One region of the Pseudomonas sp. CGJS7 genome, then DNA from elsewhere that is predicted to be linked to it. Evidence: riboswitches for the same ligand, from Rfam matches in the RefSeq annotation. Region 1 holds a riboswitch; each other region holds the start of a gene.
The links. A riboswitch is a leader RNA that binds a small molecule or an ion and turns the genes downstream of it on or off. The one in region 1 is predicted to bind cobalamin.

Region 1 (7,336 bases):
GCACCTAGCGAGCAACTGGCGATGTTGAGGCGGCCGCCGTCCAGACCTTTCATCGCGATCTTGAAGCCGTCGCCTTCGCGTCCCAGCAGGTTCTGCGCCGGCACCCGCACGTCTTCGAACGCGATGCCGCGGGTGGGCTGGCTGTTCCAGCCCATCTTCTCTTCCTTGCGCCCATAACCGATGCCGGCGCTGTCGGCCGGCACCGCGAACGCGCTGATGCCGCGTGCGCCATCGCCGCCGGTGCGCGCCATCACCACCAGCATGTCGGTGGAGCCGGCGCCGGAGATGAACGCCTTGGCGCCGTTGAGCACGTAATGATCGCCGTCGCGCACCGCGCGGGTGCGCAGCGATGCCGCGTCCGAGCCCGCGCCGGGTTCGGTCAGGCAGTACGACGCCAGGCGCCGGCCGCTGGCCAACTCCCGCCCCCACTCGGCGCGCACCGCGTCGTTGGCGTGCGCGGTGAGCATCCAGGTGGCCATGTTGTGGATGCTGATGAACGCCGCGGTGGACGGATCGACCGCCGCGAGTTCTTCGAACACGATCGCCGCATCCAGGCGGGTCAGCCCGGAACCGCCCGCCGCTTCGTCGACGTACAACCCGCAGAAACCCAATTCGCCCGCCTGCGCGATCGCCTCGCGCGGAAACACGCTGTTGGCGTCCCAATGCGCCGCGTGCGGCGCCAACTGCGCCAAGGCGAAATCGCGCGCGGCCTCGCGGAACGCCGCCTGTTCTTCGCTCAGCCCGGTCGGCAACGCCGCCGCGACCTGCCAGTCCATGACGGCGGCCATCACTTCAGGCTGATCGTGGTGTTGACGCCCTGGCCCGAGGTTTCATCGTCGAACCAACGCGCGGTGACGGTCTTGGTCTGGGTGTAGAACATCACCGCCTGCTTGCCGTATGGACCCAGGTCACCGAGCTTGGACGCGCGCGAACCGGTGAACGAGAACAGCGGCACCGGCACCGGAATCGGCACGTTGATGCCGACCTGGCCCACGTCGATGTCTTCCTGGAACTTGCGCGCGGCCGCGCCGGATTGGGTGAAGATCGCGGTGCCGTTGCCGTTGGGGTTGGCGTTGATCAGCGCGATCGCCTGTTCCAGCGTGTCCACGCCGAGAATCACCAGCACCGGCCCGAAGATTTCTTCCTGGTAGATGCGCATGCCGGGTTCGACCGCGGAGAAGATCGTCGGCCCGATGAAGTTGCCCTGCGCGTAACCGGGCACGTCCGGCTTGCGGCCGTCGAGTTCCAGCACCGCGCCCTGCTCCACGCCCGAGGCGATCAGCGCTTCGACGCGTTCGCGCGCGGCGCAGGAAATCACCGGCCCGACGTCGGTGCCCGGCTCGGTGCCGGCGTTGACCTTGAGCGTGCGCGCCTTGGCCACCAACTCGGGAATCCAGCCGCGCGCCTCGCCCACCAACACCGCGGTGGACGCGGCCATGCAGCGCTGTCCGGCCGCGCCGAACGCGGCGCCGGCCATCGCGTTGAGGGTTTGTTCCTTGTTCGCGTCGGGCAATACCACGGCGTGGTTCTTCGCGCCCATCATGCATTGCACGCGCTTGCCGGCCAGCGTTGCGCGCTGGTAGACGTGGGTGCCGACCTTGGTCGAGCCGACGAAGGACACCGCCTGAATGGTGGGGTGATCGCAGATCGCATTGACCACGTCTTCGCCGCCGTGCACGACGTTGAGCACGCCCTTGGGCACGCCGGCCTGCAACGCCAGCTCGACCAGACGCATGGTCACCAGCGGGTCTTGTTCGGACGGCTTGAGCACGAAGGTGTTGCCGGTGGCGATGGCCATCGGGAACATCCACAGCGGGATCATCGCCGGGAAATTGAACGGGGTGATGCCGGCGCACACGCCCAGCGGCTGCAGCAGCGTGTAGGTGTCGACGCCGCCGGCGACGTTGTTGGCCAACTCGCCCAACTGCAGGTTGCCGATCGCCGCGGCGTGCTCGACCACTTCCAGGCCGCGGAACACATCGCCTTCGGCATCGGGCAAGGTCTTGCCCTGCTCGGCGGTGAGGATCGCGGCGAGCTCGCTCATGTGCTCGCGGATCAACTGCTGATACTTGAGGAAGATCCGCGCGCGCGCGCCGATCGGGGTCTTGCGCCAGGTCTTGAAGGCGCGCGCGGCGGACTCGACCGCGGCGTTGACCTCATCGGCAGTTGCCATCGGCACGCGCGCCAGCACCGCCTGGGTCGCCGGATTGACGACTTCGCGCCATTGCGTGGTGGTGGATTCGACGAACTCGCCGTCGATCAAAAGCTTGACCGTCGCGACGTCGGTCGCAACGCGATGCATCTCGTTCATGGTCGGTCTCCGTATCGCACACCCGCGAAAGCGGATGCCGCGGAGAGATCAGACAAGACGACACGAAGGCGAACGGACGCCGCATCGCATCAGCTCGTCCGGTTGCCCGCCGCAACACCCGAGAAGGACATCTCCCGATGTCCGCCACGGGCCGGTCTCCGGGCTTGCGAGCGATGCCGTGGCATCACCCCGACTCCTTCCCGCGCGAGCGCAGTGGTTTACGTCGGGTGTTCTCGCCTACCGTTGCGGGGGCAGCGCCGGAATAGGACGGTTAGGTCCGCACCGGCTTCCCGTTTCACCCTGCTCGCCGGTATGGACCGACGGCAAGGCACCTGTGGCGGGCGGAGTGTAGTGCTTGGCGATGGTCGCGGACAAGCGGCAGCGCGGCGGCGCGCATTCAGTTCGGCGGAATCGGCGCCGCATGCGCGGGCGCATGGCGCGCGCGGTGCCACGATGCGCATGCGGTGCGCAACCGTGAATCGCGTTGTTGGCGATGCGAAGCCGCTGCGGCGTGATGCTGTTTGTCACACATATCACCGCTCGATCGGTGCGGCTGGCAGCGGAGAATCGGACGCGATCGTCGACGTGGATCCGAATGCGATCGCGCGATCGATACAAAGACTTGCCGACTGACCCACTGACTCGACAGCGCGCAGTCGGCCGGTTCGCAACGCATCGCAACGATTGAATCGTTACCCCGCATGCCGATCGCGTTCGGGCGCATCGAATCGCCGACACCGCGAATTGTCGCTGCATGCATATTGCGTGTGACGACCGCATCAAACGATAATGATTCCCATCTTCCTTTGCAAATCGCCTGCGCCCCCATGCCCTCCTCCCGCACTGCCGCGCACCCGCGGCGTTTGGTTACGCCTGCGCGTCGCACTCTGTTTTCGGCCCTTACCTTGCTGCTTTCGCTCGGCGCCACCAGCGCGCAGGCCGAAGACGCCGCCGATGCGGACCAGGTCAAGAACCTGCAGCAGGTCCAAGTCACCGCCGAATCGCTGGACTCGTACGCGGCGCCGGCCACGGTCTCGGCCACGCGCATGGTGCTGACGCAACGCGAGACCCCGCAGTCGGTCACCGTGATCACCCGCCAGCAAATCGAAGACTTCGGCTACGTCACCATCGCCGACGTGTTGCAGAACACCACCGGCATCTTCGTCAACAATCTCTCCAGCCTGGAACGCCCGAGTTTTATGGCGCGCGGCCTGGACGTGAACAACATCCAGGTCGACGGCGTGCAGCAATTCCCCGGCGGCCGCCGTCCCGACGTCGGCGGCGATTCGGTGGCCTACGAACGGGTCGAACTGGTCCGCGGCGCCAATGGCCTGATGACCGGCACCGGCGAACCTTCGGCCACGGTCAACATGATCCGCAAGCGCGCGACCCGCCGCCATGAGGCCTACGTCAACGCAAGCGTGGGCCGCTGGAACAATTACCGGATCGAAGGCGACGTGTCTGGCCCGCTGCTCGCCGACGGCCGCGTGCGCGGCCGCGTCGCCGCCGCTTACACCGATCGCGAGTCGTTCATCGACTACTACAGCACCGAGAAAAAAACCCTCTACGGCACGCTGGAAGCCGACTTGAGCGACAACACCCTGCTGCGGATCGGCCTGGAAACCACCAGCACCGATCAGGGCGGCGTGATCAACACCAACAACGTCTCGTACTGGTACAGCGACGGCAGCCGGATCAATCCGCCGCGCTCGTTCAGCACCGCGGCCAAATCGAGCGCGTGGCCGCTGGAGGAGCGCACCTATTTCGCCGGGCTCGACCACAGCTTCGCCAACGGCTGGCATCTCAGCGCGATCGCCACCCACAACACCATCGACATGCAAGGCGGCCAGCTGTATTTCATGATGCCGTGGGATTACCCGGACCGCGACGGCGGCGGCCCCTACACCGACAGTGCGGTGATCTCGTGGTCGGCCGACAAACAGAACACCTTCGACGCGTTCGCCGAAGGCCCGTTCCGCCTGTTCGGACGGGAGCATCAACTGGTGTTCGGCTACAACAGCTTCTCGCGCACGCGCACCACGCTCGGCACCGACTTCGATCCGGCGACGCGGCCGCTGCGCGGCGAGGAAGTGGTGCTCGATGCCTACAACCTGTGGACCTGGCGCGGCCAAGCGCCGCGTTACACCGCCTACCGCACCGGCCATCGCGACAATGCGGTGCATACCGATCAAGGCGGCGGCTATCTCGCCGTGCGGCTCAACCTCGCCGATCCGCTGAAACTGCTGCTGGGTGCGCGGGTCAGCAATTGGAAGACCTGGACGCGCAATTTCGACCGCGCTACCGGCGCCTTCAGCGGCATCAGCGACGGCTACCGCGTCGACGACGAAATCACCCCGTACGCCGGCCTCGTCTACGACCTGAATTCGACCTACTCGCTGTACGCCAGCTACGCCGACGTATTCCTCCCGCAGGAGCAATACGATCGCAACGACCGCATGATCGAACCGATGATCGGCAAGAACTACGAGATCGGCGCCAAGGCCGAGTACCTGGACGGCCGGCTCAACGCTTCGTTCGCGTACTTCGAATCGGTGCAGGACAACCTCGCCATCGCCGACCCGAACGTGCCGCCCAATTACCTCACACCCGGCGGCCGTTCGCCGTACGTGTCCAGCGGCAAAGGCAACCGCACCAAGGGCGCGGAATTCGAGTTCTCCGGCCAACTGGCGCCCGACTGGAACCTGTACGGCGGCTTCACCCACGCCATCACCCGCAACGGCGCGGGCCAGCGCATCAACACCTACATCCCGAAAAACCTGTTGCGGCTGTCCACGACCTACCGCCTGCCCGGCGCGTGGCGGCGCCTGACCGTCGGCGGCGGTCTGCAATGGCAGAGCGCGTACCACACCGTCGCCGGCTACCCGCTCTCGCCCGAACGCTCGGCGCAGGCGCCGTACGAACTGCTGCATGTCGGCACTCACGTGCGCAGGCAAAGCGCGGTCGGCTTGGTCAATGCGATGGCGCGCTACGAGATCAACGACCGGCTGTCGCTGTCGTTGAACGTCAACAACCTGTTCGACAAGTACTACTACAACAGCATCTCCGAGTACGACGGCAGCGTCGGCTGGGGCGAGCCGCGCAATTGGGTCGCTTCGGCGCGCTATCGCTGGTGACCGCGGCCGATCGCGCCGTGCCCGAATCCTCGCGCGAGCGGCCAGTACCGGCGCTCGCGGGTCAGGCCGCGCAAGTAGCCAGTTGCTGCTTCGCGTACCAGATCGCGCGGCGCGCCTGGTTGTAGGCCATGTCGGCCGAACGCGGCAGCAGATGCTCGGCGCGGATCGGGTCGACGCCGCTGGCCATGGCGCGTTCGACTTTTTCCAGTTCGCTCAAATGCGTGAGCGCAGGCGTCAGCAATTTGCGCAGGCGCGCGCGATCGCAACCGGGGTGATCGGCTTCCACTTCGCCGATCGCCCAACGGATGCGGCGACTGGCTTCGCCGTCCAGCCCGGGCACCGGCTCCTGGGCGATGGGCGCGGCCTTGTAGGCATCGCCGGTGGCTTCGCTGCCCAAATCCGAAGGCCGTTCGTGCAGGGCCGGATTGAAGCGCACCGCCGGCGGCGGACGCGCTTGCGCGGATTGGATCTGTTTCTTGCCGGGCAGTTTGTCGACGATTTTCTTCAGTCCCTTTTTGGCGCTCTGCATCAGCCCGTCGGCGAGATTGCCGTCGGTCTTCCAATCCTTGGCGAACATCGAGTCTTGCGCCTGGATCGGCACCGAGCGCTCGAACCTGCGCTTGGCCGCGGCCAGCCTGGGATCGTCGGGATCGCCCGGCGCGCGCGCCTCGGGCGCGCGCATGGGATCGAACTCGGGGCTCACGCCGATCGCGACGCGGCCATCGGCGGTATACAAACGCGGGCGAGCCGGCGGCGCTGGCGAGTCGTCGTTGGGGCGCGGCGCCGCTGGCGGGGCGATGACGGGCGCGCTCGCGGTCGAACGCGGCGGCGTGGGCGCAAGTCGCGACGACGTTGCCGGCCGCGTTGCGGCCGCGGCCGGAATCTCGATGAATTCTTCAGTCGGCGGCTGCGAAGCCGCCGGCTCGATCAGAACGACGTCCATCGGTTCGGCCGCGGGCGGCGGCGGCGGCAACGAAAACAACAGCCAGCCGGCGAACAGCGTCGCCGCGACGGCGATCAGCAAGGCGCTCGCATGGATCCAGGCATCTTGCTGCGGGCCGGCTTTGTTCATTCGTCCTTCGAAGCGTCTGCAATGCGATGGCCGATGTCGACGCGGCCGTGTCCGAATGAGCGCTCGCACACGCATTCGGAAGCTCGGTAAAACCTTGGAATCGGCCGCGTGCTTGAGCGGATCGAACAGCCCGAACGAACCGCCGTGGATCGGCGTGGGAGCTTGTATCGATCAGCCGGAACATGAAGACCGCGCGGCCCTGCGGTCGACGTGCGCAACGATACCGAGCGCAATGCCCGCTAGAGAATAAAAATTCCGTTGCTGCCGACGGCGTGCGCGCAGTCGGTGTATCTCGCGTTCATCATTCCGGCGCCGACGCCGGGAACGCGCCTTCATGCCGCGTTCAAACGAAAAGGCCGGCATGCGCCGGCCCTTTGCTCGTTCATTGCGAACGGCTCGCGCGTGTTGGCGCGAAGCTTGGGTGCGTGCGGATCAACGCTTGCGGAACGACGGCACCAACGCGCCTTCGGCGAGCTTGCCGTTGGCCTTCCACACCACCGTCTCCTTGGGGAAGTCGTCGCCGCGGGTGGCCGCGACCACGCGCGCAGCCAACACCTTCGGCGCGCCCTTCACCACCGGGTTCCAGGCGAACACGCCCTGCTTGCCGTACCACACCACCGGCGTGGTGCTGTCCAGGCGGCGGTCCGGGCACAGCGCCATATCGCGCGACAGCAGCGTCTTCAGCGCGGCGGCCGGGACCGCCGTGACGCCCGGGCGGGTGCGGTCGTTGGAATGGTCCGGACAGACTTCGGCCGAACGCGCGATCGCGTCTTCGTAGACCTGACGGTCCTTCTGGGCATGGGCGGGCAACGCGGTTAC
Region 2 (7,336 bases), on a different contig from region 1:
TGCGCGGGGCCAAGCCGGCGCCGGCCAATCGCGGCGTGACTTATCAGATCGTGCAGCGGCGCAAGGGCGTGGCCGCGGCGGACCCGGCCACCGCGCCGGTCGAGATCGACGTGCCCGAGCTGTTGATCCACGACAGCTTCGAGGACGCGCTGCAGCTGGAGTTCATTCCGGTGTTCGACCCGGCGATGGTCAAGCGCGTCTACATCGACGTGAAGTACGAGGACGGCAGCTACAAGCGCAGCGAGCGTCTGGAGATGGCCGGCAGCCAGACCGAGCCGATGAAGTTGCGGATCGCCTTGAAGAACGGCGACAAGCGCAAGTACCGCCGCCGCTTCACCTTCGTCGGCATGCAAGGGCAGTTCGACCAGCGCGCGTGGGTGGACGAAACCGAAGAACTGGTGGCGGTGCTGTAAGCCGATGAACGCCGCCACCGCCCGCGATGGATCGCCACAGCGCAGAACAGGCCAGCCGATGAGCCCGCACGCCGACCTTGCAGCCCGAATGCACGACATGCGCCACGGCGCGGCCGATCTGGCCGCGCCGGTCGCCGCCACCTTGCAACGCCTGCGCGCGGTCCTGCCCGCGCAGGCCGACGCCGCGCAAACCATGCTCGGCCGGGTGCTGGCGCCGCTGCACGGCTCGTGTTGGCCGGAGGTCGCATGGAGTTTCAGCCGCCTGACCAACACCGGTTTGCCGGTGGAGTTCGCCTGGACTTCGCGCGAAGCCGCGGTGCGCTGGACCGCCGAAGTGGCCGCGCCGGAAGTCGCCGAGCACGAGCGTTTGGCGCAGGCCGCGCAAGCCCTGGATTGGCGCGGCGATCTGAGCGAATGGTTCGCCCATCAACGCCAAGGCCGGTTGAAATTCGGCGCCTGGGCATCGGCGCGGCATGGCGACGGATTGGCCAGCAAGTTGTATGTCGATCTGCCGGAAGGGCGCTTGCCGGAGCGTTGGCGGCAGGCGCACCCGGCGCTGGATTCGGCGTTGATGTTCTGGCGCATGTGTGGGGTCAATCCCGACGGCAGCGTGGAGTGCTACGCGCGCGCCAACGAGTTGGATTTGAACGGCCTGCGCGGCTTGGCGCGCGCCACCCTCGGCGATGCCGAGCCGATGTCGCGGCGCTTGATGCAGGTGTTGCCGGCGGACGATCTGCCGCGTCCTTCCGGCATCAGTCTGGCGCTGTCGGCCGACGGCCAGGTGCGCGCATTGACCTGGTTCACCTTCGCCAAGGCGATCTTCCGCGACGACGCGCAAGTGAGCGCGCGCCTGCGCGGGCTGGGCGAGGGCGCGTCGGCGCAGGTGTACGAGGCATTGGCGAGCGGACCGGACGATGGGCGCTGGCGTCACGGCATGGTCGGCGTCGGCGCGGACATCGCCGGCAATGCCTGGGTGCAATGCGGCGTGCGGCCGACATGAGCGGCAGGGCGCAGCGGATGCGCCGTGTCGATCCGAGTGCGGCCGGCGGTGCTTGCCGTGGCGCTCGTATCGACTTGGCTTGCGCGAACGATGCCATCGCCGAGACAAGACCGCGCGTCGATGCAGGTCGCGCGTACCTGCTCGAAAGCCAGGTGAGCCAGGGTGGCGCCCGCCACCGCGACCGCAACGGTTTCGTCACCGCGCTGGCGGTGCGCACATTGCGCCAACGCGGACTGGCGGTGCCGGGCGCGATGCTCGATGCCTTGCAGACCTGCCGCTCCGCGCGAGGCGGTTTCCGCTTCTGGCCCGAAGACGCGCGACCCGATTGGGCGCCGGACTTGCCCGACGACGTCGACGACACCGCGATCATGGCCTTGGAACTGCTGCGTGCCGGCCGCATCGACCTGGCCGACGCGCGCCGCACCGCTTGCATGACCATCGCGCGCCGGCGCATCGCGCGTCTGCCGATGCTGCATCCGCCGTGGCTGCGGATCGGCACCTTCGCCACCTGGAGCCGCGAAGGCGCGCTGTTCGATCTGGTCGATTGCACCGCCACCGCCAATGTTCTGGCCTTTCTCGCCTCGATCGATCTGTCGCACCTGCCCGGCGTCGCCGAAGCTACGGCGATGCTCGATGCGGCCCTGCGTTGGGCCGGTGACGACGAACTGCGTGCGAGCAGCCTGTCGCCGTTCTATCCCGAACCGGCGGAGTTCGTGCTGGCGTTGGAACACGCGGCGCAATGCGGCGCGCAGGGATTGGCCGAGTTGCACGCGCGGGTCGCGTCGACGGCTTGGGGCGCGGATGCGCAAAGCCGCGTCGCGAACCCGGAGCATCGCTTGTGTTCCAGTCCCTACGGCGTGGCGGTTTGGCGTTCGCCGGAACTGGCGCGGTTGCGTGCGTGGGCTTGGCGGTAAGGGCTGGTGGTCGAACGCGGCGGTGGCGTGACTTGCGCGATCGTTGTCGATTCGCGGTCGCAGCTCGCGCAGCTCCTACAGGGCTGCGGGCAAAATCACGAAATAGGCACATGGCCTACCTGTAGGAGCGGCGCGAGCCGCGACCGCGCCAATGAAGCTACCGCGCCGGTGCGATCGCAGTTCCTGCACAACGATCTTCGAAAAAAAAGCCCGGCCTAAGCCGGGCTTTTGCTTGAACGCTCGCCGCCGAATCAGGGCTTGGGCGCGTAACGCAAGGTCACGAACCACTCGCGGCCGGGCTGGTTGTAGTACGACACGGTTTCGTACTCGCGGTCGAACACATTGGCCACCCGCGCCTGCAGGCTCAGCGCATCGGTAAAGGCGTATTCGGCGCGCAGATCCAGGGTGCCGTAGCCGCCGACGCGGACGCTGTTGGCGACATCGTCGTAACGCGAGCCGTAGCCGACCGCGGTGGCGCCGACGCGGAACTTGCCGAAGGCGCGGTCCAGGTCGATGCGGGCGCTGTGCTTGGCGCGGCGCGGCAGGTCGTTGCCGCGGGCGAAGCCGACGCGGTTCTCGGTGTCCAGCCAGCTCGCGCTCGCCGCCAGGGTCCACTCGGCGAAGGTGGTGTCGATACCGATCTCGGCGCCGCGCATGCGCGCGCGTTCGATGTTGTTGGGCAGGTTGATCGCCGAGTCGAAGGTGATCAGCTCATCCACGCGGGTGTCGAAACCGTCGATGCGCGCATTGAAGTTGTCGCCGCGGTAGGCCAGGCCGATTTCCCAGGTCTTGGATTCTTCCGGCTTGAGCTGGGCGTTGCCGAAGAACGGGTAGTACAGCTCGTTGAAGGTCGGCGCCTTGAACGCGGTGCCGTAACCCACGGTGACGCGCCAGTTCTCGGCGAAGTTCAGGCCCCACGCGGCGCCGCCGGTGGTGTGGCCGCCGAACTGCTCGTTGTCGTCGCGGCGCACGCTGGCTTCGAACGACTGGTTGCCGAAGCGGCCCTGGTACTGGACGAAACCGGCCTTGTTGTCGCGTTCGATTTCGTCGTAAGTGGTGTTGCTGTCGACGCGGTCGCGCAGCCAATCGAAGCCGGCGGTCAACACGTGGCCTTCGAAGAGGTTGAAATCGGCCTGCAAGGTCGCGCTATCGCGATCGGTATCGAAGAAGCCGATGCGCTGCTTCGGAGAAATCCCGGCCGGCCCGACGGCCGTGCCCTTGAGGTCGTAGTTCTGCGAGGAGTCCACATTGCGGCCGGCGCTCAGCTGCACATGCACCGCCTCCGACGGACGCCAATCGAGCTTGCCGCCGATCACTTGCTGGACCGTTTCGGAGTAGTTGCCGAAGTCGCCGTCGTAGGAGTTCTGGCCTTCCGCGCGCAGCGCCTGACCTTCGATGCTCCACTGCTCGTTGAACTCGACGCCGCCGCGCAGCGACAGCGCGTGGCTTTCGTAGCCGTCGCGATCGGGCTCGGTGGTGAAGCAGCCGGCGAACACCGGGAAACCGGCGCCGCGGCAAGCGTTGATGCCCTGGGTCTTGCGGAAGCTGTAGTCGGCGCCGAACCAGTTGCCGCCGCTGCGGCCGCCGAAGCCGCTGCCGAACTCGACCGTGCCGTTGCTGCCGCCGCCGGCGTGCACGCGCGGGGCGAAGCCCTGCTGCTCGCGACGGGTGAACACCTGGATCACGCCGCCGATGGCGTCGGCGCCGTACAGGCTCGAACGCGGGCCGCGCACGATTTCGATCCGGTCGATCAGTTCCAGCGGCAGATCCTGCAGCGCGGCCAGACCCGAGGTCGGCGAACCGATGCGGATGCCGTCGACCAGCACCAGCACGTGGTCGGATTCGCTGCCGCGCAGGAACAGCGTGGTCAACTTGCCCTGGCCGCCCTGGTTGGCCAGGGTGATGCCGGCGCGGCCGCGCAGCAGGTCGTTGAGATCGCGCGCCTGGCTGCGCTCGATGTCGGCGCGGTCCAGCACTTCGACCGGGGTCAGCAGATCGTTGACGCTGACCGCGGTGCGGTTGGCGGTGACCACGACCTGATCCAGGTCGGTGGGCGCGCCGGCGGGCGCGGCGACGGCGGTGGCCGGCAGCGCGAGCGCGCAGGCGATGGCGAGGGACAGGTTCAGGCAACGCATGTGGGGACTCCAGCGCACGCGCGATCCAGCGCGCGACGAAAACGGCTAATGGGCGGCGGCGGGGAAGGGACGTGCGGGCAGGCAAGGCAGCGCGCGAAGGCGCTGTAGCCGCCGCAATGCCCTCCGCATCGCAACCTGTGGCGCGTCGAGGCCGGTCTCCGGACTCGCAAGCGGAACGGCGCGGGCCGATTCCCGGGCGCGGCGCCTTCCCGTGACTGAGCACAGTGGCGGTGGCCGCGACCTGACTTGCTTACCGTTGCGGGGGCAGTGCCGGAATGGGCGGGGCGGGTCGGAGTGTCCGACCGGACCTTGGCGCGTCACCGGCTTCCCGTTTCAACCCCGGCGGCTGGGCCGTGGGGTCACCTCGAAGCGGGGCGCAGTGTACGCGATGTGGGGGCGGGGCGCCTGGCGGCCTTCACCCCAACCCACGCCCCGGCCCGAACGCATAGCGTTCGGGCGTTCGGTGTCGCGCGAGCCAATGGCTCGTAAGCGCGACCCCTCACCCCACAAGCGGGAGAGGGGCTTAGAGCGCAGGGGCGAGGGATCGAGCCCTTTTCCCGCTTGCGGCGCCCGAAGGGTGTGCAAGGCTGAGAAGGTGCCCCGAAAGGGCGGATGAGGGCCGGCGGACTCGCAGCGCAGCCCCACTACTTCAATCGTTGCGATCATCGTCGCTGTGCTCGTCGCGCCCATCGTCGTCCGACGGACCATCGCCTTCATCGCCACGATCCTCGTCGTCGCGACCGAACCCGCCACCGAACCCACCCGGCTCATCGAACCGCTCTTCCTGCGCATGCACCGTAGTGCGCACCGGCGCGGCCGCCGGCTTGTTGCGCGGCGCCGGCAACAGCGCGGTGGCGGCGTCGGCGGCCAGGATCAGCTCCTGCCGGCGCTCATCGCTGATCTCCTGCCAGTGGCAGTCCAGCAGCGCGCCTTCGATCGCGTAGAGCAGGTTCAAGGTCGGCTTGAAGCCGGCGCGCTTGACCCGCATGAACGCCTCGACCGTGCCGACCGCGGCGATGTCCTCGTGCGTGCGCAGCCCGACCTGGCGCAGCCAGGCCGCGCTCTTGGGGCCGATGTTGCGCATCTTCGGCGCGCTCATGCCAGCGACTCCACATACACCCGCGCCAGCGCTTCCAGCCCGGCCTGATCGTCGGCGTCGAAACGCGACGGCACCGGGCTGTCCAGATCGAACACGCCGAGCAACTGGCCGTCGCGCAGCAACGGCACCACCACTTCCGAACGCGATGCCGCGTCGCAGGCGATGTGGCCGGGGAACTCGTGCACGTCGGCCACGCGCTGGGTCTGGCGGCTGCTCGCCGCCGCGCCGCACACGCCCTTGTCCAGCGGAATGCGCACGCAGGCCGGCAGGCCCTGGAACGGACCGACCACCAGTTCGCGGCCGTCGTAGAAATAAAAACCGACCCAGTTGAGCTCGGGCAGGGACTGATTGACCAGCGCCGACAGGTTGGCGGCGTTGGCGATGCGGTCGCTCTCACCGTCCAGCAGCGCGCGCGCTTGCTCGACCAATTGGGCGTACTGCTCGGACTTACCGCCCGAAAGTGTGGAGGCTGTAAACATCTTCGGAGTGTAGCAGCGGCGCTCGCCGCGACTACCATGGCCGGTCGGCGGCGCCGAAAAGCGCGAGGTCAGTCACACGCGCCGCCGGTTCCCGCCGCCCTCTCAGCGAATCCTGCCTATGTCCCCGTCTCAACCGCTCCCGCGCGGCCTGTTCGTCACCGGCACCGACACCGGTATCGGCAAATCCATCGCCAGCGCCTGCCTGCTGCACGCCTTGCGCGCCGGCGGCACGCGCGCGGTGGGGATGAAGCCGGTCGCCAGCGGTTGCCAGGCCAGCGATGAGGGCTGGCGCAACGAGGACGCGTTGCTGTTGCAGGCGGCCAGTTCGCCGACGCCGCGCTACCAGGACGTCAATCCCTACGCCTTGCCGCAACCGTTGGCGCCGGAAATCGCCGCGGCCGAAGCCGGCGTGGAGATCTCGCTCGACATCATCGTGCAAGCGCACGCGCGCCTGGCCGCGCTGGCCGAAACGGTGGTGGTCGAAGGCGTCGGCGGTTGGGCCGCGCCGATCAGCGCGGGGCTGGATCAGATCGATCTGGTCCGCGCGCTGCGCTTGCCGGTGGTGTTGGTGGTCGGCTTGCGCCTGGGCGCGATCAATCACGCCCGGCTAAGCGTGCGCGCGATCCAGGCCGACGGCGCCGAGTTGGTCGGTTGGATCGCCAACGGCATCGATCCGCACATGGAGCGCAGCGATGAGAACTTCGAGATTCTGCGCAAGCGTTTGCCGGTGCCGTGCTGGGGGCGTTTGCCGTATGCGGAGCAACCGGATCCGGCGGCGTTGGCGGCCAGAGTCAAGCCTGTTTTCTGAAGGGACGTCTGGCGCTAAGAGCGGCCCGCGCCCTAGCCCTCTCCCGCCAAGCAGGAGAGGGGACTGCCTGACTCCCTCTCCCGCTTGCAGGAGAGGGTTGGGGTGAGGGCAAGGCCGCCGCTCTAGTCCCAACAATAGCCCAAGAAAAAACCCGACAGCTCGCGCTGCCGGGTTCTTAATCGCATCAGACCGCCGGGAGAGAGTCGGCGGGCGGCGAATACTTACTTGGCGGCCGGAGCGGCAGCCTTGGTCGCGGCCTTGGTGGCCTTCTCGACGTTGGCCTGAGTGGCCTTGGCAGCGCTTTCGATCTGCGACTTGGCCAGCTCGGCGATGGCTTCGTTGGCCTTCAAGGTGCGGCCGAACGCTTCCTGACCGGTGCTGACGGCGCGCTCGATGTTCTCGCGAGCGATCTGCACGCCCTTCGGCCACAGGGTCTTGAACGCATCGGCGTCGCGGGCTTCAGCGGCTTCGCCGAAGAAAGCGAAGGT
Region 3 (7,336 bases), on a different contig from region 1:
CCGGTCACCGGGCCGGGCGCCGAAGCCCGTACCGCGGCCACAGTCAAAGCCCTGGACACGTTGGTGCAGCGTCTGACCGGTGACCCTAAGGCCGTGCAGAGCCCTGCATTGGCCGAGCTGCGCAAGGACCCACAGCAAATCATCAACCAGGTGGGCAGCGAAGCCGGCCCGCCCGAGTCGGTAGTGGTCGAGTTCGACCCAGGTAGCACCGAGCGGGCCTTGCGCAAGGCTGGCCTGGCACTGTGGGGCAGTAACCGGCCCTCGATACTGGGGTGGTGGTTGAACGACACGGTCGAGGGCAGCAACCTGGTCGGTGATGGCCAGGCCAGTGCCCAACCCCTGCGCCGCGCCGCCCAGCACCGGGGTCTGCCGTTGCGCTTGCCGCTGGCCGACTTGCAGGAGCAGCTGGTCGCCAATGCCAAGCAGATCGAAGGCAACGATCCGGCGCCACTGCGCGAAGCTTCCGAGCGCTACGGCGCCGATGCCTTGCTGGCGGTACACGCCCAGGAAGCCGACGGCAAGTGGCAGGGCAAGTGGCAGCTGTGGCTGGGCGACCAGCGTGAGCAGGGCACTGCCGAGGGCGCCGACCAGGCCGCCTTGGCTGACGCGGTGATGATGGCTGTAAGCAGCCGCCTGGCGCCACGCTACGTTACCCGGCCGGGTGCCAGCAGCCAGTTGCAGGTGCAAGTGCAGGGCATGAACCTGCAGCGCTATGCCGAGCTGGCCCGCGTGCTTGAGCCCTATGGCCCACGCTTGCAGGCGGCTGAAGGCACTACCCTGACCTACGGGGTTACGGGCAATCGTGAACAGCTACGTGCCCAGCTTGGCCTGGCCAAGCTGCAGGAAGTGCCGGTCGAGCAGGCACCGGCGGTGCCGGCCATGCCAGTACCGGCAGTGGACGCCGCAGCCGCGCAGCCCGCGCCTGCGCAGCCAGCACCCAAGCCGTTCGACGGCTTGCGTTTTCGCTGGTAAGGGGCGCTTGCCGTGACTGACATGCGTCGCTGGATCTGGCTGGGCGCTGCACTGCTGATCGCTGTGCTGCTTTATAGCCTGCACAATATTCTTACGCCGTTCCTGGTCGGCATCATGCTGGCCTACCTGGCCGACCCGCTGGTCGATCGTCTCGAGCGCCTGGGGCTTTCGCGTACCTGGGGTGTGGTGGTGGTGTTCGGCCTGTTCACCCTGTTGCTGTTGGCGTTGTTGCTGGTGCTTGTGCCGATGCTGGCCAAGCAGTTGGTGCGCCTGTACGAATTGGCGCCGCAGATGCTCGACTGGCTGGAGCATGTCGCACTGCCGTGGGTACAGAGCCGCCTTGGCCTGGCCGATGGTTTCTGGAAATTCGACAAGATCAAGGCCGCCATCGGCGCGCACATGGGGCAGACCACCGATATCGTCGGCATGCTGCTGTCCCAGGCCACTGCCTCAAGCCTGGCGTTGGTGGCCTGGTTGGCCAACATGGTGCTGATCCCGGTAGTGGGCTTCTATCTGCTGCGCGATTGGGACTTGATGATGGGCAAGCTGCGCGGCCTGTTGCCGCGCCAGCGCGAGCCGCAGGTGATGGGCCTGGCAGGTGAATGCCATGAAGTGCTGGGGGCATTCGTGCGCGGGCAACTGATGGTGATGCTGGCCCTGGGCGTCATCTATTCAGCCGGCCTGATGCTGGTGGGGCTCGAACTCGGTCTGCTGATCGGCATGCTTGCAGGCCTTGCGGCCATCGTGCCGTACATGGGCTTCATCATTGGCATTGGTGCCGCGCTGGTGGCCGGCCTGTTCCAGTTCGGTGGCGACCTGTACCCGATGCTGGGCATCGTTGCGGTGTTCATGGTCGGGCAGGCGCTGGAGGGTATGGTGCTGACCCCTCTGCTGGTGGGCGATCGCATCGGCCTGCACCCGGTTGCGGTGATCTTTGCCATCCTCGCCGGGGGTGAACTGTTCGGCTTCACCGGTGTGCTGCTGGCGCTGCCGGTGGCGGCGGTGATCATGGTGCTGCTGCGGCATGTGCATGCCCTGTACAAGGAATCGGATATGTACGCTGGGAACATCGACCCGGAGCTTTGAACACCCTGTGTTTCGTCTTGAGCTGTTTCGCGCCCGCGAAATTGAGCGTCGCCTCGCGGCGCCCGATCTCGCGGGCGCTGAGCACGGTTTGTCCTGCATCCGCCGCTCGCTTGTGCTGCGCAACTTGTTGATTTTGCTTGCCCTATCTGCAGTCGAGATTGTGCGCCCCGCGTTGCGGGTATAGACTTTGCAGATTGTTCACCAAAGGCCCCCAGCGGTCCCGTCGACCGCCCGCGAGCATGAAACCACCGATCCAGTTGCCCCTGGGTGTGCGCCTGCGCGATGACGCCACCTTCATCAACTACTATCCGGGCGCCAATGCTGCGGCATTGGGTTACGTCGAGCGGCTATGCGAAGCCGACGCCGGCTGGACCGAGAGCCTTATCTACCTGTGGGGCAAGCAGGGTGTTGGCCGTTCCCACCTGCTGCAGGCCGCCACCCATCGCTTCCAGCAACGTGGCGAGCCCGCTGTCTACCTGCCGCTGGCGCAGTTGCTCGACCGTGGCGTGGAACTGCTCGACTACCTGGCCCAGTACGAACTGGTGTGCATCGACGATCTGCATGTGATCGCCGGCAAGGCGGATTGGGAAGAGGCCATGTTCCACTTGTTCAACCGCCTGCGCGACAGCGGCCGACGCTTGCTGCTGGCTGCCTCGGCATCACCGCGTGAGCTGCCGATCAAGCTGCCGGACCTGAAGTCGCGATTGACCCTGGCCCTGGTGTTCCAGATGCGCGGCCTGTCCGACGAAGACAAGCTGCGCGCCTTGCAGCTGCGAGCTTCGCGCCGTGGCCTGCACCTGACCGACGAAGTCGGCCATTTCATCCTCACCCGTGGCGCGCGGAGCATGAGCGCGTTGTTCGACTTGCTCGAGCGCCTCGATCAGGCGTCGCTGCAGGCACAACGCAAGCTCACCATTCCGTTTCTCAAGGAAACCCTCGGCTGGTAACCCCCTGAAAACCCTGGGCCAGAGCGGTAAAACAAAAAAGTCACATCTTTTTCGATAAAATTTGCAAATGGCCATGATAGAGGGCATAGTTTCACCCTTCTAAAGGATTACAGACACGGTCGTGCCCATGCTGAAGCGCTTCGCACCCCTCGTGCCACTCGCACTCGTGACCCTGCTTTTTGGCTGCGCGGCCCAAGGCCCGGTATCTCAGCCCCAGGATCACACCCCGATCACTGCACAATCGGCTATCAAGGCCAAGGCCTCTTCCTCGTCGGTATTCGGCGAGCCGGAAGAGCTGGCCACCGAAGATGACCTGGCGTCTTTCTCCGGCGGCAAGCCTTACCAATTGCCGGTTCTGGCTGACAGCATTCTCGAGCGCGGCATGTCCTTGATCGGCACCCGCTACCGCTTTGGTGGTACCTCGGAAAAGTCCGGCTTCGACTGCAGTGGCTTCATCGGTTACCTGTTCCGCGAAGAGGCGGGCATGACGCTGCCGCGCTCCACGCGTGAAATGATCAACGTTGATGCGCCGAAAGTGGCCCGCAACAAGCTCAAGCCAGGTGACTTGCTGTTCTTCAGCACCAATGGCCGCGGCCGGGTAAGCCATGCCGGCATCTACCTGGGTGACAACCAGTTCATCCACTCCAGCAGCCGTCGCAGTGGCGGTGTGCGCATCGACAGCCTCGGTGATCGCTACTGGAGCAAGACCTTCATTGAAGCCAAGCGCGCCTTGGCCATGGCGCCGACCAACATCGCGCGCAACTGATATCAAAATGATGTACCCTGCCGCGGCGGTGATGCTTTGAAAAAAAGCTCGCCGCCGTGCGCATTTACAGAAAGCGTCTAATCTAAACTCTCAACTCTTTTCGGCTGCAGCGCAGCGGTCTCAGACAGGATGTTCTGGCCATGGTAAAGATGGCGCGCTTCGCATTTCTCTCCTTGGCAGCCTTGCTGGCTGCATGCTCCAGCCGTGCGCCTGCGCCGGCCCCTGTGGTACAGCCGCAGGTTACCTATAGCCAGCCCAGTCCTTCACCGATTGCCGATGACGTGCTGATTCGCGCCATTGGTCTGGTAGGCACGCCCTATCGTTGGGGGGGCAATACCCCGGACTCCGGCTTCGACTGCAGCGGCCTGATCAAGTATGTGTACCGTGATGCTGCTGGCATCAGCCTGCCGCGCTCGACGCGAGAGATGATTGTCATGCGCGCACCGACGGTGGATGTCAGTTCGCTGCAGTCTGGTGACCTGGTGTTCTTCGCCACCAGTGGCGGCTCGCAGGTCAGCCATGCCGGCATCTATGTCGGGGACGGCCGCTTCGTACATGCACCTTCCACCGGTGGCACCGTGCGCCTGGACTACCTGTCAAACAGCTACTGGGCCAAGGCCTACCTGCAGGCCAAGCGGGTGATTCCGCAAGGGCATCTGGCACAGAACCCTTGATATCCATGCCTGTTTAGCGGCCCCCTCGAGCTTGGGGCCGATACCGGCTGCCTGGATTCAAGGTGTTTTGCTCACCCGCCAGACCACCCGCTTCGATTGACGCTCCCGGTGCAACCCTCTAACCTTCGCGGCGTGTTTCAGGTGCCCTGCCAGCCCCGACTGGGCAGGGTGAAACTGGGAAGCCGGTGGGCGCCAGCATGGCGCGATTCCGGCGCTGCCCCCGCAACGGTGGATGAGTAAAAGGCCGCGCAGGGCCACTGGGTGCCAGCATCCGGGAAGGCGCGCAGGCCAGGGCCAAGGCCCACTCACAAGCCCGGAGACCGGCCTGATACTGCCAACGGCATCACGGAGGGTGATGCGCGGTGCACCGTGGCGCCCAGCCATGGCCTCTGCGCGTTCTCCGTTTGCCTGCCTATTACCTGTCGCCGCGCATTGCTGTGGTGCCAGCCAGCGGAGAACCCTGATGAGCGATTCCACCGAACGCGACGAACGCCACCTGGCGCGCATGCAGCGCAAGAAGGCGGTCATCGACGAACGCATCGCCAATTCCCCTAACGAATGTGGCCTGCTGCTGGTGCTGACCGGCAATGGCAAGGGCAAGAGCAGTTCGGCCTTCGGCATGCTCGCGCGCGCCTTGGGCCACGGCATGCAATGCGGTGTGGTGCAGTTCATCAAGGGCCGCAACAGCACCGGCGAGGAGCTGTTCTTCCGTCGCTTCCCCGAACAGGTGCGCTACCACGTGATGGGCGAGGGCTTTACCTGGGAAACCCAGGACCGCCAGCGTGACATCGCCGCTGCGCAAGCCGCCTGGGCGGTGTCGCGCCAGTTGCTGCAGGACCCGGGTGTACAGTTCGTGGTGCTGGACGAGCTCAACATCGCCCTCAAACATGGTTACCTCGACCTGGACCAGGTACTGTCCGACATTCAGGCCCGCCCGCCCATGCAGCATGTGATTGTCACTGGCCGCGCTGCGAAGCCCGAGATGATCGAACTGGCCGACACCGTGACCGAAATGGGCATGCTCAAGCACGCCTTCCAGGCCGGTATCCGCGCACAGAAAGGCGTCGAACTGTGAGTCGATCGCGGCACTGCCCCGCCGTGTTGATCGCGGCGCCGGCCTCTGGCCAGGGCAAGACTACCGTCACTGCTGCGCTGGCCCGCCTGCACCGCAACCTCGGGCGCAAGGTGCGGGTGTTCAAATGCGGGCCCGACTTTCTTGACCCGATGATTCTCGAACGGGCCAGTGGCGCGCCGGTGTATCAGCTGGATCTGTGGATGATCGGTGCCGAGGAAAGCCGTCGTCTGCTGTGGGAAGCTGCTGGCGAGGCTGACCTGATCCTCATCGAAGGGGTGATGGGGCTGTTCGACGGTACCCCGTCAAGCGCCGACCTGGCGCGCCACTTTGGCGTGCCGGTGCTGGCGGTGATCGACGGCACAGCCATGGCCCAGACCTTCGGCGCCCTGGCCCTGGGCCTGGCGCGGTACCAGGCCGATCTGCCGTTCGCCGGCGTGCTGGCCAATCGGGTAGGCAGCCTGCGTCATGCGCAACTGCTCGAAGGCAGCCTGACCGAGGGCTTGCGCTGGTATGGCGGCTTGTCCCGCGAGCGCGGCATCGAGCTGCCCAGCCGCCACCTGGGCCTGGTGCAGGCCAGCGAGCTGAATGACCTGGACACCCGCCTCGACGCTGCCGCCGAAGCGCTGGGCGCCAGTTGCGATGCGGCGTTGCCGCCGCCAGTCAGCTTTGCCGAGCCGGAACCGCAAGCCAGCGTTGCCTCGCTGGCCGGTGTGCGCATTGGCGTGGCGCGGGACGAGGCGTTCGCCTTCATCTATGGCGCTAACCTCGACCTGTTGCGCAACCAAGGTGCCCAGCTGGTGTTCTTCTCGCCGCTGCACGACCACGAACTGCCGGCGGTAGACAGCCTGTATCTGCCGGGTGGTTATCCTGAGCTGCATCACCATGCGCTGGCCGCCAACGCACCGATGTGCGAGGCGATCCGCGCCCACCACGCACAGGGCAAGCCATTGCTGGCCGAGTGCGGCGGCATGCTGTACCTGCTCGATGCCCTGACTGACGTGGCCGGCGAACGTGCCGAACTGCTCGGCCTGCTGCCGGGTGAGGCGACCATGCAGAAGCGCCTGGCTGCCCTGGCGCTGCAGGCGGTGGAACTGCCGGAGGGGACCTTGCGCGGTCACACCTATCACCATTCGCTGACCAGCACTGCGCTGGAACCGATCGCCCGGGGTCTGAGCCCCAACGGCGGGCGTGGCAACGAGGCGGTTTATCGTCTGGGCCGGCTGACGGCCTCTTACGTGCACTTCTATTTCCCTTCCTGCCCGGATGCGGCGGCGGCGCTGTTGCGACCATGAATGATCACGCCTACAGCGACGCCGAGCGCGCCGCCATTTACCGGGTCATCGGCGAGCGCCGCGACATGCGCCATTTTGCGGGTGGCCAGGTGGCGCCCGAACTGCTTGGCCGCTTGCTGGCCGCCGCACATCAGGCGCCCAGTGTCGGGCTAATGCAGCCGTGGCGCTTTATCCGCATCACCCAGCGTGACCTGCGCGGGCGCATCCAGGCCTTGGTGGAGGCGGAGCGGGTACGCACGGCCGAGGCGTTGGGCGAGCGATCCGATGCATTCATGAAGTTGAAGGTGGAGGGCATAAACGATTGTGCCGAGCTGCTGGTGGCGGCCTTGATGGACAACCGCGAGCCACACATCTTCGGCCGCCGCACCCTGCCGGAGATGGACCTGGCCTCGCTGGCCTGTGCCATCCAGAACCTGTGGCTGGCCGCGCGTGGCGAAGGGCTGGGCATGGGCTGGGTGTCGCTGTTCGACCCGCTGGCGCTGGCCGCGCTGTTGGGCATGCCCGCCGGGGCCAAGCCGGTGGCG
Region 4 (7,336 bases), on a different contig from region 1:
AGTACGCGGTCGCTTTCCACCTGCAGCGCAGCGGCATCGCTCAACTGCCGGCTTTGTACGCTGGCGCTGAACATCAGTTGCTGCAAGGCATTGCCTATGAAGGTTTCGGTGATGCTGGCCAGCTTTGTCGCATACACCCGGTTGGCTTCCAGGGCATTGTCGATCAATAGCTGGCGCTGCACCCGGTAGCTGGCGAAATAGCTGGCGCACAGCATGACCACTGCGGTGAGGGCGCAGAGCACCAGAATGAGTGTACGTAGATCCAGGCGCAATCCATGCTTGGTGTGTGTCAATCCTGACCTCGGGTGATCGTAAAGGGCGGCTGAACGGAAGTTACCTTGGCCAGCAGCGCTCAAGAGCCTGCATTGTCCAGCGCCTCAAGTTCGTCTTCCACCCGTTGCATGCGCTGCTCGACCAAGGCCTGCACGTTCACATCGCGGGCGGTTTCGCGCATCAGGGCGGTGAGTTTTTCGCTCAAGCGTTTGCCGGCTTCGGTGTCTTCCAGGGCGCGAGCTTTGGCTGGGTCCTGGGTGGCGGCGACGATGGTGGCGAATTCGGCGTCGCTGAAGTTCTTTTCGCTGTACAGGCGGAACAGGTCCCGGCGCTGGTCCTCGACGGTGAGGTGCTTGCGCAGTACGTCCTGGATGGTCGCTTGCGACAACTGCGGATGACTGCGGCCCAGCAGCGCGGACATGCGCTCGATGTTGTGCGTGTAGGCGTCCTGCAGCGGCAGCTGGCTGAGGATCTGATCTTCACGGGAGGGTTTCTGGTCGCAGGCGGTGAGTGCAGCAGCCAGCAACAGGGGTAACAGCAACTTCGGGAGGCGAGGCATGGTGTGGCCTGGTCGGGCAGTGAAGACTGCTGATTATACCGATGTCCGCCTTGCCGCGACGAGCCCCGTGATTTGCCTTGAGCGGCACGCTGCGGTAGAACCCTACGCTCCCAACCACACTGGCAACAGCCCGATGCCGAACTGGACCCTGCAACCTGTGGCGCGTGACGCCATTGCCGAAGTGCTGGCGTTTGTCGACAGCGCTCGCCGCGCGCTTTTTCCGATGCTCGCCAACGCACCCTTGCCGCGTGACCTGGCGCATTTCGCCGACACTTACCTGGACGGCGCCGGCTGCTTTCTGGAAGCCCGTGAGGGTGGGCGGCTGGTTGCGGTGATCGGTTACTTGCCCTATGACCATCGCTTTGCCCAGCTTGATTACCGCGCAGAGCGGGTAGTCGAGGTGGTGCGGCTGTTCGTGTTGCCGGCCTACCGCAGGCATGGCCTGGCTGCTGCCTTGTTTGGTGCCTTGCGCGAACGGGCGATGCAAGCGGGCTTGGACTGCCTTTACTTGCATACTCATCCGTTTCTGCCAGGTGCCATTGCGTTCTGGGAGCGGCAAGGCTTCACGGTGGTGGATGTGGAGCAGGACCCGGTGTGGCAGACCACGCACATGCAGTTGCGATTACGCTGACCTGTGGGAACGTGCCTATTGGCGATGAAGATCGCGCCCTGGGTCACTGGGTCGAACGCACTGCGGTTGAGGAGGTTCCAGTTGCCATCCTCGGTAAAGCCCATGCTTCGCAACTGGGCGGAGCCGGCCAGGGTGTGAGCGGCCCGAATAGCCGCCTCACTGCCCGGCCTCGAGCTTTTGCAACTGTGCGGCAAAGCGGGCTTTGGCCCGCGCCGGCAAGCTGGCCGGCAATTCGGCTGCAGGCGCGTCACCGACCTGGATCACCATGACCATGCCCATGGCCACGTGTGGAATGCACTGGATACCGTATACGCCCGGCACGCTGAAGGTGTGCTCGAACGGCTGGTTCAGTTTGCTCTTGAACGGTTCGGCACCGGTGGGTAGCAGGCCCGCCAGGCTGGCGGCGTTATGCCCGCTGTGGCTCGGCAGGAAGCGCACGCTGTCGCCGGGGGCAATGCGCAAGTGGTCAGGCTCGTAGACCATGGCGCCGTCGCTGCCACGGTTGAGCATTTTCACTTCATGCACTTCGGCCAGTGCGGTCGGGGCAAGCAGGGTGCTGGCGAGCAGCAGGGCGACAGGGCGCAACAGCATGGGCAGGGCTACCAAGTTCAGGGGGCGCGAAAGCGCAGGATGCGCGCGCCGTCGAAAGGGTCGGTGAGGTAGTGGGCGTGAACGCCGAAGGTGTTCAGCAGGCGCTCTGGGGTAAGCACTTCGAAGGGTTTGCCGAGGGCGACCAGGCGGCCCTTGTCGAGAACCGCGACACGGTCGCAGGTCAGCGCCTGGTTGAGGTCATGCAGCGCTACCAGGGTGGTAACCGGCAGCGCCTGCACTTGTTGCAGCAGGCTCAGCTGATGCTGAATGTCCAGGTGGTTGGTCGGTTCGTCCAGCAGCAGCACCTGCGGCCGTTGGGCCAGCGCGCGGGCGATGTGCACACGCTGGCGCTCGCCACCGGACAGCGACCCCCACAGGCGCGTGCGCAGGTGCAGGGCGTCGAGGTCGGCCAGGGCTTGATCGACGATGGCGCAGTCCTGCCGGGAGAACGGTGCCAGGGCCGAGAGCCACGGCGTGCGGCCCAAGGCAACCGCGTCGAACACGCTGATCGCATCGAGTGTGTCGGCCTGTTGCTCGACCAGCGCCAGCGCCTGGGCAACACGGCGGCGGGGCATCTGTGCCAGTGGCTCACCCAGGAGCTGCACGCTGCCCCAGGCGGGGTTGCGCAGCCCTGCCAGCAACTTCAACAGCGAGGATTTACCCGAGCCGTTGGGGCCGACGATGCCCAGGGTTTCACCGGCGACAACGCGAAGGTCGATATCGCTGAGCACGGTATTTCCGGCCAGTTGCAGCCCCAGCCCATGGCAGGCCAGCGGAGGGATGCGAACAGCTGCCATGGCGGTCATGGGCGCCCCCGACGGCTGACCAGAATCAGCGCGAATACGGGGGCACCGATCAGCGCCGTAACCACGCCCACCGGGATCACCTGGCCGGTGATCAGCGTGCGCGAAAGAATGTCTGCCGCAATCAGGAACAGCGCACCGCCCAGTGCGCTGGCGGGCAACAGACGGCTGTGCCCGGGGCCGAGCAGAAGGCGCAGGGCATGGGGGATAACCAGCCCGACAAAACCGATGGCGCCGACAATGGACACCATCACAGCCGTCACCAACGCTGCGCAACTGATCAGCAGCAACTGGGTGCGCCGCACCGGGATGCCCAGCGAGGCGGCCGAATCGGCACCGAAGGTGAAGGCATCCAGCGCACGGCGATGCCACAGGCACACCAGCAAGCCGAAAACCGCCACCGGTACGGCCAGCCACACCGAAGGCCAGCGCACGCCGCTCAGGTTGCCCAGCAGCCAGAACAGGATGCCGCGCGCCTGTTCGGCGGTGGCCGACTTGGTGATCAGGAAGGCGGTCAGTGCATTGAACAGCTGCGAGCCGGCGATACCGGCAAGGATGACTGGTGCATTGTTGCTGCTCGGGCCGGCCGCGCGGGCCAGCACCAGCACCAGGGCGAATGCGGCCCCGGCACCGATGAAAGCCCCTGCGGACATGCTTAATGCCAGGCTACCCAGGCCCAACAGGCCGACGAGTACCGCGCCGGTCGAGGCGCCGGCAGACAGCCCCAGCAGGTAGGGCTCGGCCAGTGGGTTGCGCAACATCGCCTGCAGGATGACACCGCAGGTGGCCAGCCCAGCGCCGCAAGCGGCCGCGACCAGGGTGCGGGTCAGGCGGTAGTTCCAGACGATGCCGGCGTCGATCGGGTCCACCGGGTAGGCGGCTTGCCACAGGTGGTTGGCCAGCACCTGGCCGACCACGCTGGGCGACAGGTTGGTTTCGCCAATGGCGGTACCGGCCAGCAGGGCGACCAACAGGGCGGCCAGGGCAACTGCGATGCTGGGTAACAGGCGGATCATCACGGGGCTGCTTTACCGCTGGCGAAGGCCGTGGACAGCGTCTGCACGCCGCGGAACAGGCGAATGCCGGCCTGCATGGCGTCGGCGTCCAGGATAATGATGCGGTCGTGCTTTACCGCGTCCATGTTGCGGGTTACCGGGTCACTGCGCAGGAATTCGAGCTTTTTCTGGTAGTCGTCGGCGGGGAAACGGCGGCGGTCCATGCGCGCGATGATCAGCCAGGTCGGATTGGCCTTGGCCAGGGTTTCCCAGCCTACGCTTGGCCATTCTTCGCTGGACTCGACCACGTTGCGCACACCGAGGGTGCGCAGCATGAAGTCGGCGACACCCTGGCGGCCGGCCACATAGGGGTCGATGTCCAGGTCGGCGCTGGAGAACCAGAACAGCGCCGAAGTTGCCGACAGGTCCTTGCCGGCCAGTTGTGCCCTGGCGCTGTCGAGGCGCCCTTGCAACTCGGCGTTCAGTGCCGCGCCGCGGTCCTGAACGTCGAAGATCTCGGCCAGTTCGCTGACGCTCTTGTAGATGCTGTCTACCTGGAACGCTTGCAGGCGGGTGCCGTCTGCACCGACCAGGTTGTCCTTGCCCTCGCAGTCCGATGGCAGCACGTAGGTGGGGATCTTCAGCTCATCGAACTGCTCGCGGGTGGCGACCACGCCCTGGGCACCGACCATCCATTCGAACTGCGCCGCGACCAGCTGCGGGCGCTTGCCGACCACCGCCTCGAAGCTGGGGTCGTTGTCGGCCAGGCGCGGCACCTTGGCGTTCACCGCCTGGTATTCCGGCAATACGTTGTTGAACCACAGCGAGGTGCCCGCCAGCTTGTCACCCAGCCCCAGGGCATAGAGCAGCTCGGTACCGGCCTGGCCGATGGTGACGGCGCGCTGCGGCGCCTGGGCAAAAACCTGCGGCTTGCCGCAGTTGTCGACCGTCAGCGGATAGTGGGTGGCAGCGGCCTGGGCCAGGCCAGTGAGGCTTAGGCCCGCGAGCAGGGTGGCGAAACGGGGCAGCATGCTGGGCGATCTCCTATCGGACAGTTCTGGTGAGGAACGCACGGACAGGCATCGCCGAGCCCCAGCGGGTGGCTGGGGCAACACGGATGGCCAATCCCGGACACCCCGCCGGTTGGTGAATGTAGGCCGGCAGGTCTCCTGACTGGTGCGTCACGGCCCGGCTCCGGCCTTCCCGGGCGGCAGGCCCAGTGGCATCGATGGAGCAGGCTCGGCACCTACAGTTGCGGGGGCAGTTCCGATTGGCCTGTATTGGCAGGCCTGGGATTCCCTGTTAGTTCCGTGGTGGAAACCGGCGGCCCGCATGGTAGACCATCGCGCCGCCAGGTGAAAACGCTTTTCAGAAGTACTTCAGCCAACGGATGTCGCGGCGACGCTGCTTCAGGCGGGCGAACCCGCGCACCGGCAGGTACAGCGCAACCGCCAGCAGCACCGCGCCCAGCCACACCGCTGCAATACCGTCGAAACCGAAGTAGTCGCCATGGTTGAGCCCGAACAGCGCCACGCAGGCCAGGTACAGCAGCTTCAGCACATACAGGTGCAGCAGATAGAAGAACATCGGTGCCGCACCGAACACCGCCAGGGCAGTGATCCAGCGCGCCTGGCCGGCCCGTTCGAACGCGCGCAACAACAACAGGCCGCAGCCCAGGGTCAGGGTCAGGAACAGCAGCGACGGTGGGTATTTGGTGATGTTGAAGAAGCTCATCAGGGTTTGCATGAAGGTTGGGTAACCGCTCCACGGTGCCTCACCGTAACCGTTGAACATGCGCAGCAGGACAAAGCCAAGCAGCGCGAGCAAACCCGCCACCAGCAGGTGTTGCTGGCGTTGGCCGGCATCGCTGCCGCGGGCGAACCAGGGGCCAAGGCCGTAGCCCAGGGCGATGACGCCGATCCACGGCAGCACCGGGTAAGACGTGCGCAGGTGCAGGTTTTCGGAAAACGCCAGCCAGCCGCGATCATGCAGGATTGCCCACGGCACATGCAGGGCTGAATCCACGCCAAAGTGCAGGCCGTCGAGCAGGTTGTGGCCGGCGACGATGCTGGCGCCCAGGGCGAGCAGTGCGGCGCGCGGCAGCCACACCAGCAGCGACAGGGCGATCATGCTGACGCCGATGGCCCAGATCACTTGCAGGTAGATCACGCTGGGGGGCAACTGGAAGGTCCAGGCGAAGTTGACCAGGGTGAACTCCAGCACCACCAGGAACAGCCCCCGTTTGAACAGGAACGCCGAGACGTCGCCACGGCCCTGATGCTTCTCGCCATACAGCCAGGCCGACAGGCCGGTCAGCAGGACGAACACAGGCGCACACAGGTGGGCGAGGGTGCGGCTGAAGAAAAGCGCCGGTTCCGTGGTGTCGATGGCCATGGGGTCGCCGACCTGGCGGTGCAGGAGGAAAGTCTCGCGGACATGGTCCAGGAGCATGAACAGGATCACCAGGCCGCGCAGGGCATCGATGCTCTGCAGGCGCTGGGTGATCAGAGTGGGCGTGGCGATGGCGCTTGTCATGGGTGGACGCTAATAGTAATGAATTTCATATAGAACGTTATCTTATAACCAGCAGATGAAGGGTTGGTAGCGGTTTTTGTGCATCGGTGCTGTGAAGGGGTATTCAGGTCAGAAGCTGTAATCCACCGTCGCGAAGTACGACCGCGGCATCCCCATCAACCACTGCTGGCCGCTGAACGCCGACTGCACATACTCGCGATCGAACAGGTTGTTCAACTGCAACCCCAACTTCACATCCGGCAACACCTGCCAGGCGATGTTGGCATCGACCACGGTGTACCCGGGGGCGCTCTGGGTATTGGCGGTATCGGCATAACGCTCATCCACATAGCGCGCCCCAATGCCGGCCTCCACCTGCTGGCCGAAGCCTTTGCTCAACCAAAGGTTGGCGGTACGCCGTGGCACGTTGGCCGGCCGGTTGCCTGCCCGGTCCTGCGGCATGCCGCCGACCATTTCGTCGAAGTCGTCGTACTTGGCGCGTACCAGCGATGCGTTGGCCGATACCTGCCACTGATGGGCCAGGGCCAGCTCCAGCGTCGCTTCCAGGCCATCGGAGGTCTGCTGCCCGGCTTGTTGCTTCTCGTGCGTGATCGGGTCGTCCACCAGCAGCTTTTTCTTGACGATGTGGTAGGCGGCAAGCGTCCATTCGCCACGTCCCTGCCAAAAGCGCTGCTTGAGGCCTGCCTCGGTCTGCTTCGCCTCGGTCAGGTCATAGTTCATCTGCGCGGGGCTGAGGCTGATGAAGTTGTTGACCCCGTCCTCGCTGGTCGAGTACTGGCCGTACAACGACAGGTCGTCGTTGAGTGCGTACACCAGCCCGACGCGCCAGTTGCCCCCTTGCAGGCTGCGATCGCTGCGGCTGTCGTTGGTCAGGTTGTCGCGGTCGATGTGGTTCTGGTCGCGACGCACACCGGTAACCAAAGACAGGCGGTCGCTCAATTGCAGGCGG

Region 2: it holds a riboswitch for cobalamin, as region 1 does, so the genes downstream of both, btuB (TonB-dependent vitamin B12 receptor) here and V7787_RS24940 (CoA-acylating methylmalonate-semialdehyde dehydrogenase) in region 1, are expected to answer to the same signal.
Region 3: it holds a riboswitch for cobalamin, as region 1 does, so the genes downstream of both, cobO (cob(I)yrinic acid a,c-diamide adenosyltransferase) here and V7787_RS24940 (CoA-acylating methylmalonate-semialdehyde dehydrogenase) in region 1, are expected to answer to the same signal.
Region 4: it holds a riboswitch for cobalamin, as region 1 does, so the genes downstream of both, V7787_RS05250 (ABC transporter substrate-binding protein) here and V7787_RS24940 (CoA-acylating methylmalonate-semialdehyde dehydrogenase) in region 1, are expected to answer to the same signal.

The regions. Positions count from the first base shown of each region.
Region 1 covers NZ_JBAMDI010000045.1:9,530-16,865, reverse strand. The annotation lists gene V7787_RS24945 (acyl-CoA dehydrogenase family protein) at 1-752, opposite strand, end outside; gene V7787_RS24940 (CoA-acylating methylmalonate-semialdehyde dehydrogenase) at 788-2,302, opposite strand; cobalamin riboswitch at 2,444-2,648, opposite strand; gene V7787_RS24935 (TonB-dependent siderophore receptor) at 3,217-5,445, shown strand; gene V7787_RS24930 (hypothetical protein) at 5,507-6,517, opposite strand; gene V7787_RS24925 (hypothetical protein) at 6,950-7,336, opposite strand, start outside.
Region 2 covers NZ_JBAMDI010000027.1:12,771-20,106, forward strand. The annotation lists gene V7787_RS17795 (hypothetical protein) at 1-413, shown strand, start outside; gene V7787_RS17800 (hypothetical protein) at 472-1,413, shown strand; gene V7787_RS17805 (hypothetical protein) at 1,431-2,327, shown strand; gene btuB (TonB-dependent vitamin B12 receptor) at 2,579-4,462, opposite strand; cobalamin riboswitch at 4,595-4,844, opposite strand; gene V7787_RS17815 (TfoX/Sxy family protein) at 5,112-5,561, opposite strand; gene V7787_RS17820 (GAF domain-containing protein) at 5,558-6,040, opposite strand; gene bioD (dethiobiotin synthase) at 6,159-6,848, shown strand; gene V7787_RS17830 (phasin family protein) at 7,070-7,336, opposite strand, start outside.
Region 3 covers NZ_JBAMDI010000007.1:140,982-148,317, reverse strand. The annotation lists gene V7787_RS07085 (DUF2066 domain-containing protein) at 1-972, shown strand, start outside; gene V7787_RS07080 (AI-2E family transporter) at 985-2,058, shown strand; gene hda (DnaA regulatory inactivator Hda) at 2,298-3,005, shown strand; gene V7787_RS07070 (C40 family peptidase) at 3,133-3,771, shown strand; gene V7787_RS07065 (C40 family peptidase) at 3,912-4,445, shown strand; cobalamin riboswitch at 4,568-4,788, shown strand; gene cobO (cob(I)yrinic acid a,c-diamide adenosyltransferase) at 4,909-5,520, shown strand; gene V7787_RS07055 (cobyrinate a,c-diamide synthase) at 5,517-6,812, shown strand; gene bluB (5,6-dimethylbenzimidazole synthase) at 6,809-7,336, shown strand, end outside.
Region 4 covers NZ_JBAMDI010000005.1:43,693-51,028, forward strand. The annotation lists gene V7787_RS05220 (sensor domain-containing diguanylate cyclase) at 1-293, opposite strand, end outside; gene V7787_RS05225 (hypothetical protein) at 353-832, opposite strand; gene V7787_RS05230 (GNAT family N-acetyltransferase) at 966-1,463, shown strand; gene V7787_RS05235 (pseudoazurin) at 1,620-2,054, opposite strand; gene V7787_RS05240 (ABC transporter ATP-binding protein) at 2,072-2,860, opposite strand; gene V7787_RS05245 (FecCD family ABC transporter permease) at 2,857-3,873, opposite strand; gene V7787_RS05250 (ABC transporter substrate-binding protein) at 3,873-4,883, opposite strand; cobalamin riboswitch at 4,995-5,192, opposite strand; gene V7787_RS05255 (DUF1624 domain-containing protein) at 5,221-6,387, opposite strand; gene V7787_RS05260 (TonB-dependent receptor) at 6,496-7,336, opposite strand, start outside.